Regions from separate parts of the Variovorax humicola genome, predicted to be linked through region 1. Evidence: riboswitches for the same ligand, from Rfam matches in the RefSeq annotation. Region 1 holds a riboswitch; each other region holds the start of a gene.

What was found. A riboswitch is a leader RNA that binds a small molecule or an ion and turns the genes downstream of it on or off. The one in region 1 is predicted to bind thiamine pyrophosphate.
Region 2: another riboswitch for thiamine pyrophosphate. It lies ahead of thiC (phosphomethylpyrimidine synthase ThiC); the one in region 1 lies ahead of WKW80_RS05090 (purine-cytosine permease family protein).
Region 3: another riboswitch for thiamine pyrophosphate. It lies ahead of WKW80_RS11915 (LuxE/PaaK family acyltransferase); the one in region 1 lies ahead of WKW80_RS05090 (purine-cytosine permease family protein).

The regions. Positions count from the first base shown of each region.
Region 1 is NZ_JBBKZV010000002.1:280,815-284,085, reverse strand. Features, by position in the region: gene thiD (bifunctional hydroxymethylpyrimidine kinase/phosphomethylpyrimidine kinase) at 1-468, shown strand, start outside; gene WKW80_RS05090 (purine-cytosine permease family protein) at 413-1,747, opposite strand; TPP riboswitch at 1,819-1,922, opposite strand; gene WKW80_RS05085 (NAD(P)/FAD-dependent oxidoreductase) at 1,956-3,023, opposite strand; gene fdxA (ferredoxin FdxA) at 2,981-3,271, opposite strand, start outside.
Region 2 is NZ_JBBKZV010000010.1:141,482-144,752, reverse strand. Features, by position in the region: gene thiC (phosphomethylpyrimidine synthase ThiC) at 1-1,866, opposite strand, end outside; TPP riboswitch at 1,941-2,049, opposite strand; gene WKW80_RS17995 (NAD-dependent epimerase/dehydratase family protein) at 2,104-3,147, opposite strand; gene WKW80_RS17990 (LysR family transcriptional regulator) at 3,238-3,271, shown strand, end outside.
Region 3 is NZ_JBBKZV010000005.1:297,991-301,261, reverse strand. Features, by position in the region: gene WKW80_RS11920 (acyl-CoA reductase) at 1-678, opposite strand, end outside; gene WKW80_RS11915 (LuxE/PaaK family acyltransferase) at 675-1,778, opposite strand; TPP riboswitch at 1,847-1,940, opposite strand; gene WKW80_RS11910 (hypothetical protein) at 2,318-2,626, opposite strand.

The sequences.
Region 1 (3,271 bases):
GTGCAGCGGCTGGTGAACGAACTGTTCCCACGCGCGATGGTCATCACGCCGAATCTGGATGAAGCGGCCTTGCTGATCGGGCGCGAGATCGATGGGGTGGATGGCCTTGATCGCGCCGCCAGCGATTTGCTCGCCCTCGGTGCGCATGCCGTGCTGCTCAAGGGTGGCCATCTGAAGGGCGAGGAGATCGTCGACGTGCTCGCCGAGGCTGGCAGCCCGCCGCGACGCTTCGGTTCGGCCCGCATTGCGAGCCAGAACCTGCATGGGACCGGATGCACGCTGTCCTCGGCCATCGCGGCGCATCTTGCGCTCGGCCATGCGCTGCCCGAGGCCGTGCAACACGCGCGTGCCTACGTGATCGGTGCGATGACGGCCGGGGCCGACGTAAAGGTCGGCGCGGGCCACGGCCCGCTCAACCACGGTTTTGCGCCAGTGCCGACGCATCGCTTTCCGGTGTCGGCCGGCTGAGCCACGCGGTTACGAACGTCAGTGCCAGGGTCGGCAGCGCCGACCCCAATTGCGGCGCCCAGTCCGCGAGGCCATGGTACAGCGCGATGCCCACGATCCAGATGGTCGCGGCGCCCCAGTCGACGCGATGCGTGCCGATGCCGGACGGCGCGGCGCCTATGCCCAGGCGCCCGAGGATCACGCCGTAGAGCGGGACGAACACCGAACTGAGCAGCAACAGGAAGCGCTCCAGCGCATGCATGGGCAGCACCATTGCGAGCGCAATGCACAGCACGCCGATCAGAAGACCCCATTGCTTCACGCTCCGGCGCGGCAGCAGGCTGTGGGTGGAAACGGCGCCCGAATACACGTCGCCATAGGCGTTGTCGAGCTCGTCGATGAGGATCAACCCGAGGGCAAGCAGACCGCCCTGCGCCAGCAGCAGCGCCGTGACCAGGCCGGTGCCGGTGTCGGCCGCGCTCACGACCATCACGCCGAGCGCATAGCACCAGATGTTCGCCACCACGTAGCCGACCCACGTGCCGCTGAACGCGCTGCCGAGCGCGCCGGCGCTGCGCTTGCCATGCCGTGCATAGTCGGCCACCAGCGGCAGCCACGAGACCGGCATCGCTATCACCAGGTCCAGTGCGCCGAACATGCCCATGGTGCCGTCACCCGTACGCGACCAGAACGCTCCGAAGCCCTTGGCGGCGAGTTGCCCGCCAAACTGCCAGGTGAGCCAGGCCAGCGAGATCACCACCAGCGGCAGGCCGAAGCGTCTGACGAAGCGCCGCACCAACCTGACCATCGAGCCGGCGAGCAGCGCCAGCAGCACTGCACCCCATAGCAAGGTGGTGAGCAGCGTGCCCAGCGTGCTGTCGAGCGCAAGGCCGAAGGCCTGCTTGCCGATGGCCTGCGTGCCCTCGCGCATGATCACGATCTCGAAGGTGGTCCAGCCCACGAGCTGCACGATGTTGAGCAGCACCGGCAGCCGCGCAAAGGCACTCCCATAGGTCGCATGCATGAGCCCCGCGCTGGCCAATCCGCTTTCGCAGCCGAGCCGCGCGGTCCAGGCCAGCAGGCCAGCGCCGACGCAGGACCCGATCACGATCGCGGCGGCCGCGGCCTGCGTGCCCACGGCGGGCACCAGGTACGCCCCGACCTGCATCACGAGCAGGCCGACGCCGAGGCTGAACCACAGGGACACATGGTCGTGCCAGCCGAAGGCGCGGGCGGAATCCGGCAAGGGCGTAAGCGCCTCGTTGCGGGACGCCGAAGAAATGTCAGAAGGCTGCGCCATCCATTTGCTCCATTGCAAAGCGATTGGCAGGTCGCGGTTCGATGGCTGTGAATGCACGCGAGACAACGTGACGGCCGCCGGACCAGCTTCCCTGCGCGAGGATTACCTCAATCAGGTTCAAAGGGACTCTCTCAGCCAACCGTCTGGTGAACGGCCGGCACCCCTAGCGTGGCTGCGCGCGATGTGCGCAACTTTGTGGATTGTAGTTTCAGCCGACGCCCAGCAGCGTGTGCAACCGCGTGCTGGTCGTGGTGTATTGGAGCGGGATCGACTGTCCCGGGAAGACAACGGTCGTGGCGGCCCAGGCGGCCAGCGTGGCCTCGTGGAAGCCACAGACGATGAGCTTCTTCTTGCCGGGATAGGTGTTGACGTCGCCGACGGCGAATACGCCGCGCTCGCGGGTTTCGAAGCGCTCGGTGTCGACCGGGACCTGCTTGCGCTCGAGTTCAAGGCCCCAATCGGCGATGGGGCCGAGGCGTGGGGAGATGCCGAGGCAGGCGATCAAGGCGTCCACGGACAGGTCGACGGTTTGGGCGTCGGGTGTCGCAACCTGAACCCGTGTGCCGTCGAAACCGGTGGGCTGGCCGATGGCGAGCCTGATATCGCCCGCCGACACGGCTTTGCGAAATCGTGCAACCAGTGCATCGTCGGCGTTGAAGGCATCGCGGCGGTGCAGCAAGGTGACCTGCTTCGCCTGACCCGCAAGCGCCAATGCGGTTTCGAGGGCGGCATCGTCACCGCCGTGCACCACCACTGTTCGGCCGGCAAATTGCTCGAGCGCTTCAGGGTGGTAGAAAAGCTTCGATCCTTCGAAGCGCGCAATGCCTTCGACCGTCATGCGGCGCGGCACGAAGGCGCCGACGCCAGCCGCGATAAACACCGTCTTTGCCAGGAAGGTCGTTCCGCGGGAAGTGCCCATCAACAGCCTGCCATCCGGCTGCCGCGCCAGCGTGGCGACCTGCTCGTCGTAGTGAAAGGTCGGCTTGAACGGCGCGATCTGTTCGAGCAGAGATTCGACCAGCCCCTGCCCGGTTGTGCGTGGCGTGCCCGGTATGTCGTAGATGGGTTTGTCGCCGTACAACTCGACGCATTGGCCGCCCGCACGGGGCAGGGCGTCAACGATGTGGCAGGAGATTTCAAGCAGTCCGAGCTGGAAGGCCTGGAACAGGCCAACCGGGCCTGCGCCGATGATCAGCGCGTCGGTTTCGACGACAGCGGGGTCGGCAGCCGCGTTCAGCGGACCAGCTCCCCGATCTTGTCGGTCACGTCTTTCCACTCTTCGGCATCGGGCAGCGCGGGCTTGCGCTTGGTGATGCTCTTCCAGCCATCGGCCAGCGCCAGCTCGGCGTTCAGCTTGATGAAGGCGATCTGGTTGGCCGGCAGGTCTTCCTCGGCATAGATCGCGTTGACGGGGCACTCCGGAATGCAGACTGCGCAGTCGATGCACTCGTCGGGGTCGATCACCAGCATGTTGGGGCCTTCGCGGAAGCAGTCCACGGGGCACACGTCTACACAGTCGGTGTA
Region 2 (3,271 bases), on a different contig from region 1:
CTCGCCGCCGCCGGCCTTGAATGCCGCCGACTTGTCGACCATGCCCGCGGCCAGCGCGGCGTCTTCGGCCAGCCCCTTCGCCGCGGCGTACTCGCGCACCTCCTGCGTGATCTTCATCGAGCAGAACTTCGGCCCGCACATCGAGCAGAAGTGCGCCGTCTTGCTCGCGTCCTTGGGCAGCGTCTCGTCGTGGAAGTCGCGCGCCGTGTCGGGGTCGAGGCCGAGGTTGAACTGGTCCTGCCAGCGAAACTCGAAGCGCGCCTTGCTCAATGCGTCATCGCGCGAGCGCGCACCCGGATGGCCCTTGGCAACGTCGGCCGCGTGCGCCGCGATCTTGTACGCGATGATCCCCTGCTTCACGTCATCGCGGTCCGGCAGGCCGAGGTGTTCCTTGGGCGTGACGTAGCAGAGCATCGCGGTGCCGGCCCAGCCGATCATCGCGGCGCCGATCGCGCTGGCGATGTGGTCGTAGCCCGGTGCGATGTCGATGGTCAGCGGGCCGAGCGTGTAGAACGGCGCCTCGTGGCAGGTCTTCAACTGCTCATCCATGTTGGCCTGGATCAAGTGCATCGGCACGTGGCCCGGTCCTTCGATCATGGTCTGCACGTCATGCTTCCACGCGACCTGCGTGAGTTCGCCGAGCGTGCGCAACTCGGCAAACTGCGCCTCGTCGTTGGCATCGGCACCCGAGCCCGGGCGCAGGCCGTCGCCGAGCGAGAAGCTCACGTCGTACGCCTTCATGATGTCGCAGATGTCCTCGAAGTGCGTGTAGAGGAAGCTCTCCTTGTGATGCGCGATGCACCACTTGGCCATGATCGAGCCGCCCCGCGAGACGATGCCGGTCATGCGGTTCGCGGTGAGATGGATGAAGGGCAGGCGCAGCCCCGCATGGATGGTGAAGTAGTCGACCCCCTGCTCCGCCTGCTCGATCAGCGTGTCGCGATAGATCTCCCAGGTGAGGTCTTCCGCCACGCCGCCCACTTTCTCCAGTGCCTGGTAGATCGGCACCGTGCCGATCGGCACCGGCGAGTTGCGCACGATCCAGTCGCGCGTCGTGTGGATGTTCTTGCCGGTGGAAAGGTCCATCACGTTGTCCGCGCCCCAGCGGATCGCCCACACGAGCTTCTCGACTTCTTCCTCGATGCTCGAGGTGACCGCCGAGTTGCCGATGTTGGCGTTGATCTTCACCCTGAAGTTGCGCCCGATCGCCATCGGCTCGACCTCGGGATGATTGATGTTGGCCGGGATGATCGCGCGGCCGCGCGCCACCTCGTCGCGCACGAACTCGGGCGTGATGATCTGCGGAATGCGTGCGCCCATCGGGTTGCCGGCGACGCGTCGCGCGCGCTCGTCGTTGTCGAGGTACTCGGCCATCCACTCGCGTTTTCCGTTCTCGCGCAGCGCCACGTATTCCATCTCGGGCGTGACGATGCCGCGGCGCGCGTAGTGCATCTGGGTGATGTTCGCGCCGCTCCTGGCACGGCGCGGCGTGCGTTGCAATGCCGAGGCTTCCGCGCGCAGTTGCGCTATGCGCTCGCCTTCCTTGTCGGACATGCGTTCTTCATGCTTCACGCCGTCGTCCAGCGCCGCGCGCAGGCGGCCGTCGTAGCTTTCGGTATCGCCGCGCTCGGCAACCCATGCGGCGCGCACGCTGGGCAATCCATGCCGCACATCGATGTCGACCGTGGCATCGGTGTACGGCCCCGAGGTGTCGTAGAGCGACACCACCTCGCCATTGGTCAGGGCCACGTCACGCACGGGCACGCGCAGGTCGGGCCGGCTGCCGGTGATGGCGGACTTGGTGGAAGCGGGGAAGGGCTCGCGCGTCAGTGTGAGCAACGAGGCAAACTTGTCGACTGCATTCATGGGGGCACTCCTGGGTTGATGAGGGTGCTCCGCAATCGCCCGACAGACCCGAGGCCGCGGCGGACCTCTGGATCGAATCAAACTGCAGCTCTTCTTCCGCCGGTACTAACCGGTTCAAGTTCGCGGGTTCGGTTGCCTGACAACCATCTCAGCACGCTCATGCGTGTACCCCGGAGCGAGGCGGATTCTAGGCGCGACCAGCGTCGACTGCGCAAAGAATCGTTGCGCCGATTTGTGTCAGGAGGTGAGCACGCGCCGAACACCATCCGCGCCCACGCCGGCGGCGCGCGAGCGGTCGCCGGGCATGCAGCCCTGGCCGGCCAGCGTCGTCTCAACCGCCCGGTCGAGCGGCGTGTGCGGCTCGCTGCCCAGCACCGCCACGAGGCGCGCGTTCGACAGGCGCAACGGCATGCGCCACAGGTAGCGCATCTCCATGAGTTCGCGAAACATCGGCACGAAGGGCTGCGCCAAGCGAATGAGCCACCAGGGGAAGCGCCTTGACTCCGGCGCGCGGTCGCCCAACGCACGCCGGATGGCGTCGATCATCTTCGTGCCGTCGGCATCCCAATGGCCGTCCATATGGAAGGTCTCGAAGGCGCCCAGTGCTTCCGATCGCTCGACCAATCGCACCATGGTCTCCGCGACATCGGGCAGATAGGCCCACTGGTGGCCGATGCCCGCGTCGCCGGGATAGCTGATCGCGGCTGGAACCTGCCCGGGCTTGACCAGGCCTTGCGCAAACCAGTTGTTGCCGGCGTTCGGCCCGAAGAAATCGCCGGCCCGCACCACCAGCGAGCGGATGCCCTCCTGCGCGACTTCGCGCAGCCGTGCTTCCATCTGCACGCGGATCTTGCCCTTGCGGGTGGTCGGCCGCTGCGGCGCGCTTTCGACCACATCGTGCCCTGCACAGAGCACGTCCGGTCCGTAGTTGTAGACCGTGCCCGGCAAGAGAATGCGGGCGCCCGAGGCGCGGGCCGCGGCGATGGTGCTCTCGAGCATCGGCAGGACCAGCGTTTCCCAGTTGCGATAGCCCGGCGGATTGACCGCGTGAACGATCAGCGCCGCGCCACGCGCCGCCGCGACGACGCTGCCCGCGTCCATCGCGTCTCCACGCAGCCATTCCGGTTGCGGCACGCCGTCCGCGCGCCACTGCGCCGCCCCCTTCGCCGGATCGCGGGCCAGGCCGCGAACCTGCCAGCCGCGCCGCAGCAGCGTCGCCGCGACCTCCCCGCCGACACCGCCGGTTGCGCCGAGCACCAATGCAAATCCCTTGTTCGCCATGACCAACTCCTGTGTGTGAAGGCTCGATTCTTGTGGCAAGCGGGGATCGACACAATTGGCCAAAGCAGTCGATCGGCTAGTATGAAATGTATGAGCCTCGACACCACCGGCTGGGAGAACCAGC
Region 3 (3,271 bases), on a different contig from region 1:
GGCCGACGCCTGTTCATCCCCGCCGCCTTTCCACCACACCACGGCCAGGCAATCGGCCAGCGGCGGGTGGACCTCGACCAGCAGCCGCGCGAACAAGCCCGCGAACAACGGTTCCGCGCTCGGCACCTTGCCGATGTTGCCCGCTTTCACCAGCAATCCGCAGACCAGACTCCACAGCGGCAGTGCTGGAACATTTCCGGCCCAGCTATGAACCAGCAGGTCCGGCCCGAACGCCCTGGCGGCGCCCCCTTTGGGTCGTGGCTGGAATTCGTCCAGCAACTTGGGGTTGGCGAAGTCTTCCGCGACGAAGCGGTGCAGTTGCGGCGCGCGAAAGGTCTTGAAGAAAGCCGTGAGGCCCAGGCGAACCATATTCGCGTCGTACCCGCTGATGATCGGCAGCAACTGGTCGGCCTGGATGCGGTAGCAATCGGCCGGGTCCAGCAGGCGGGCCATCGCGCGATCCACCACGGCCACGATCTGCGACACGGTCATCGTCTTCAGATGCAGACGGCTCGCCTGCTTGACCCGCAAGGCGAGTGCCGCCATCTGTGTCGGGCTCAACACGGGCGCGGCGACTTCGACCCGCGTGGCCCCCGACTCGAAGATCAGCGGGTGCCATTGCACTTCGGCCGGCGCCAAGCCCGGCAAGTACCCGGCAACCGCTTGCAGCGTCGTCATGCCGTAGCTGCCCGGATGAATTCCTCCACCGCCAACGAGCAGCCCTTGGCGTGCGCGCCCTCGGCGCGACCGAGCAGAAGGAACCCGCCGTCGACTGCCTGACCCACGTCCTCCGTCAGGATGGTGGTGACCGAGTTGAAGTTTGCGAGGTCGCAATGGACCAGGATGCCACGTTCGCCACGCGCGACTTCGCGGCCCGTCAGTGGGTCGACCAGCCGTGAGCGGATCCAGTGCGGCCCCGACTTCACCGACGGCACCGAGGCATTGCCCGCGTCGTAGAACTGCGTGCTCAGCTCGGTCATGCCGTACATGTTGATGCACTGCGATCGTTCGATGCCGAGCAGCGCGGACAGCTGCGCATAGAAGGCGTCGAGTGGCAGTTCGCGCGACTGCCCCTTGTAGCCACCGGTGTCGAGGACGCGACTGCCCGCCGGCAGGTGAAACGATTTCCCATGCGGCCCAAGCTCGTCCATCAGGTGCACCAGGCTGTAGCTCGCGCCCAGCAGCGCGCAGGGCAAGCCGCTGCGCTCGGCTTGTGTCAGCGCATTGCACAGCCCGTCGATATCCAGCCCGCTCGGGCCGAAAAAGTATCGGCTCTCCTCGGTGCCGAATTCACTGCGCGCAAGCGCAAGGTAGTGAGCCAGCGAGGAATTGGGCATCATGGTCTCCGTCGGGAACAGGATGCACATGCGCATCCTGCCGCTGCCGCGCATGAACCGGCGCGAGAAGTTGCTGATCATCGACCGGTCGTAGACCGCCAGCGTCGGGTGATAGTGACGGCCCTTGACCTCGCTGCGGGTCGTGCCGCTGGTCATGAAGACCCGGTCCGTTGGGGCCGGCGGCTGGCACCGCAGGTCCAGCTCCTTGAAGGCGTCAATCGGTACTGCCGGGATGTCGCTCCAGCACTTGACATTGCGCAGGGTTGCGCCGCGCCGCTGGCAGAAGCGTCGATACGCCTGATTGCTGTCGTACTGGAGGGAGAACAGACGCAACGCCAGTCGATCGAACTCGTCGTCGGTGCACCCGTCCTGTGCAATGAAGGCGAGCACTTCGGCGGCTGGACTAGTGGCCGCGGGCCGATCTGCAGGGGTCTGGTTCATGAGGACTTCTTCGTGAGCGTGAAACAGTTGCTCCGAAGGCCACTTCGACTTCGGCAAGATGCGCCGATGGCAAAAGTGAAAGCTCTTCTTCCGCCGGTATGAACCGGTTCAAGTTCACGGGTTTGAATCTCAGCACTGTCGCGTGCACCCCGGAGCGCTACCGATACTACATCCGTTGCGGACCTGCCATTGCAAGGCGCGACATTTCCATCTCCTTTGCCAGAACCTGAATCCGTGACCCTTGCATTGACGTTACTTTGTGACCATTGCGGGGGATTCGGCCAAGTCTGCGCCCTTGCGACAATGTCGCACGCGAAATTGAGATAGTGGCTACGGTATTGGGCTGCGGCGGACCGCGGCCGTCATGGGCGACGGCCCCTGATCGACGTAGACCCGCGGCAGTTTCCTTCGACATGTTGCTTTCGAGCGCATGCAAATTTGAGCGGCCACCACGAATGGGCTGCCCGATCTTTGCGAGCGCGGGTTTCCAGAACGTCTGGGGGAGCGGACAACGGATTCCGCGGCGCTGCCCCAGTCGCTCAGGGCGTAGGGTCGCGTCGGTGCGATGTCGTGATTGCTTCGCGGGCACGTTGGGCTGCGATTTGCAACCAGCTGGCCTTGGCGGGACCTTGATTCGGGCGCGCCTCCGGGTAGTGAAATCGAAGAAGTTCGATCCTCCCCTTTTCCGTGATGGCCAAGACTCTGGCAGCCGCCAGTGGCGGCTCGTCCACCGATGCAATCACCAGGCCCGCCTGCCGCAGGATCCTGACGGCGTCGATATCCTTCGGTGCGGCGTACGACTTGGGCAGGGGCGAGGCAGCGATCTGTCGCAAGAATTCAACGGACATGAGATCTCCTTTGGAAACTTGGCGCGCGAAAAATATCGCCCTCGTCTGCAGGGTGCAAGTAGCAAACAATCTGACCCTTTTGTCGGTGCGAAACCGACAGTGCCCGCGCCCGCGCCGCCAAGGAGACAGCATTTCTCGACCCGCTCGCGCTCCATGATTCATGTGCGAGCCTGAGCTTCGGAGCGCGCGGATGGTATCTCCGAGGCAGCCCGGTATGACGCCACTCCAAGAGCGCCTGGAGTTCGGTCGACCTGTGGGTTTGCGGCCCGTGAGAAGGTACGCGAACCGCCGACTCGCTGAGCGGCCTCCTGCGGTATGCCTGAAGGCTTTGTCTCGGCCTCGCCTGGCTCCTTCAAACTCCAGTACTCGCTGCGAAAGCAGTCGTAGGGTGACTAACTGGCTACTACCGTACATGTTAAGGGTTGCCCGATACCTGCCCTTGCGAAGCGCAGCGCCAAGCACGGCTGCGGCCTGAGGGCAGGTGTTGGGCAAGCCTCGAGGGAGGAAACCGCGGAATGCACCTCTGACGCCTGAGAAGGCTACGAAGCTATGGGGATTCGGGATGCGTGGATCGAGCAGGTGCTGGCGATGCGCCCAAGAATTCGGCCGATGGCGTCGATGAGGTACAGCGGATCGAAGCCGGAG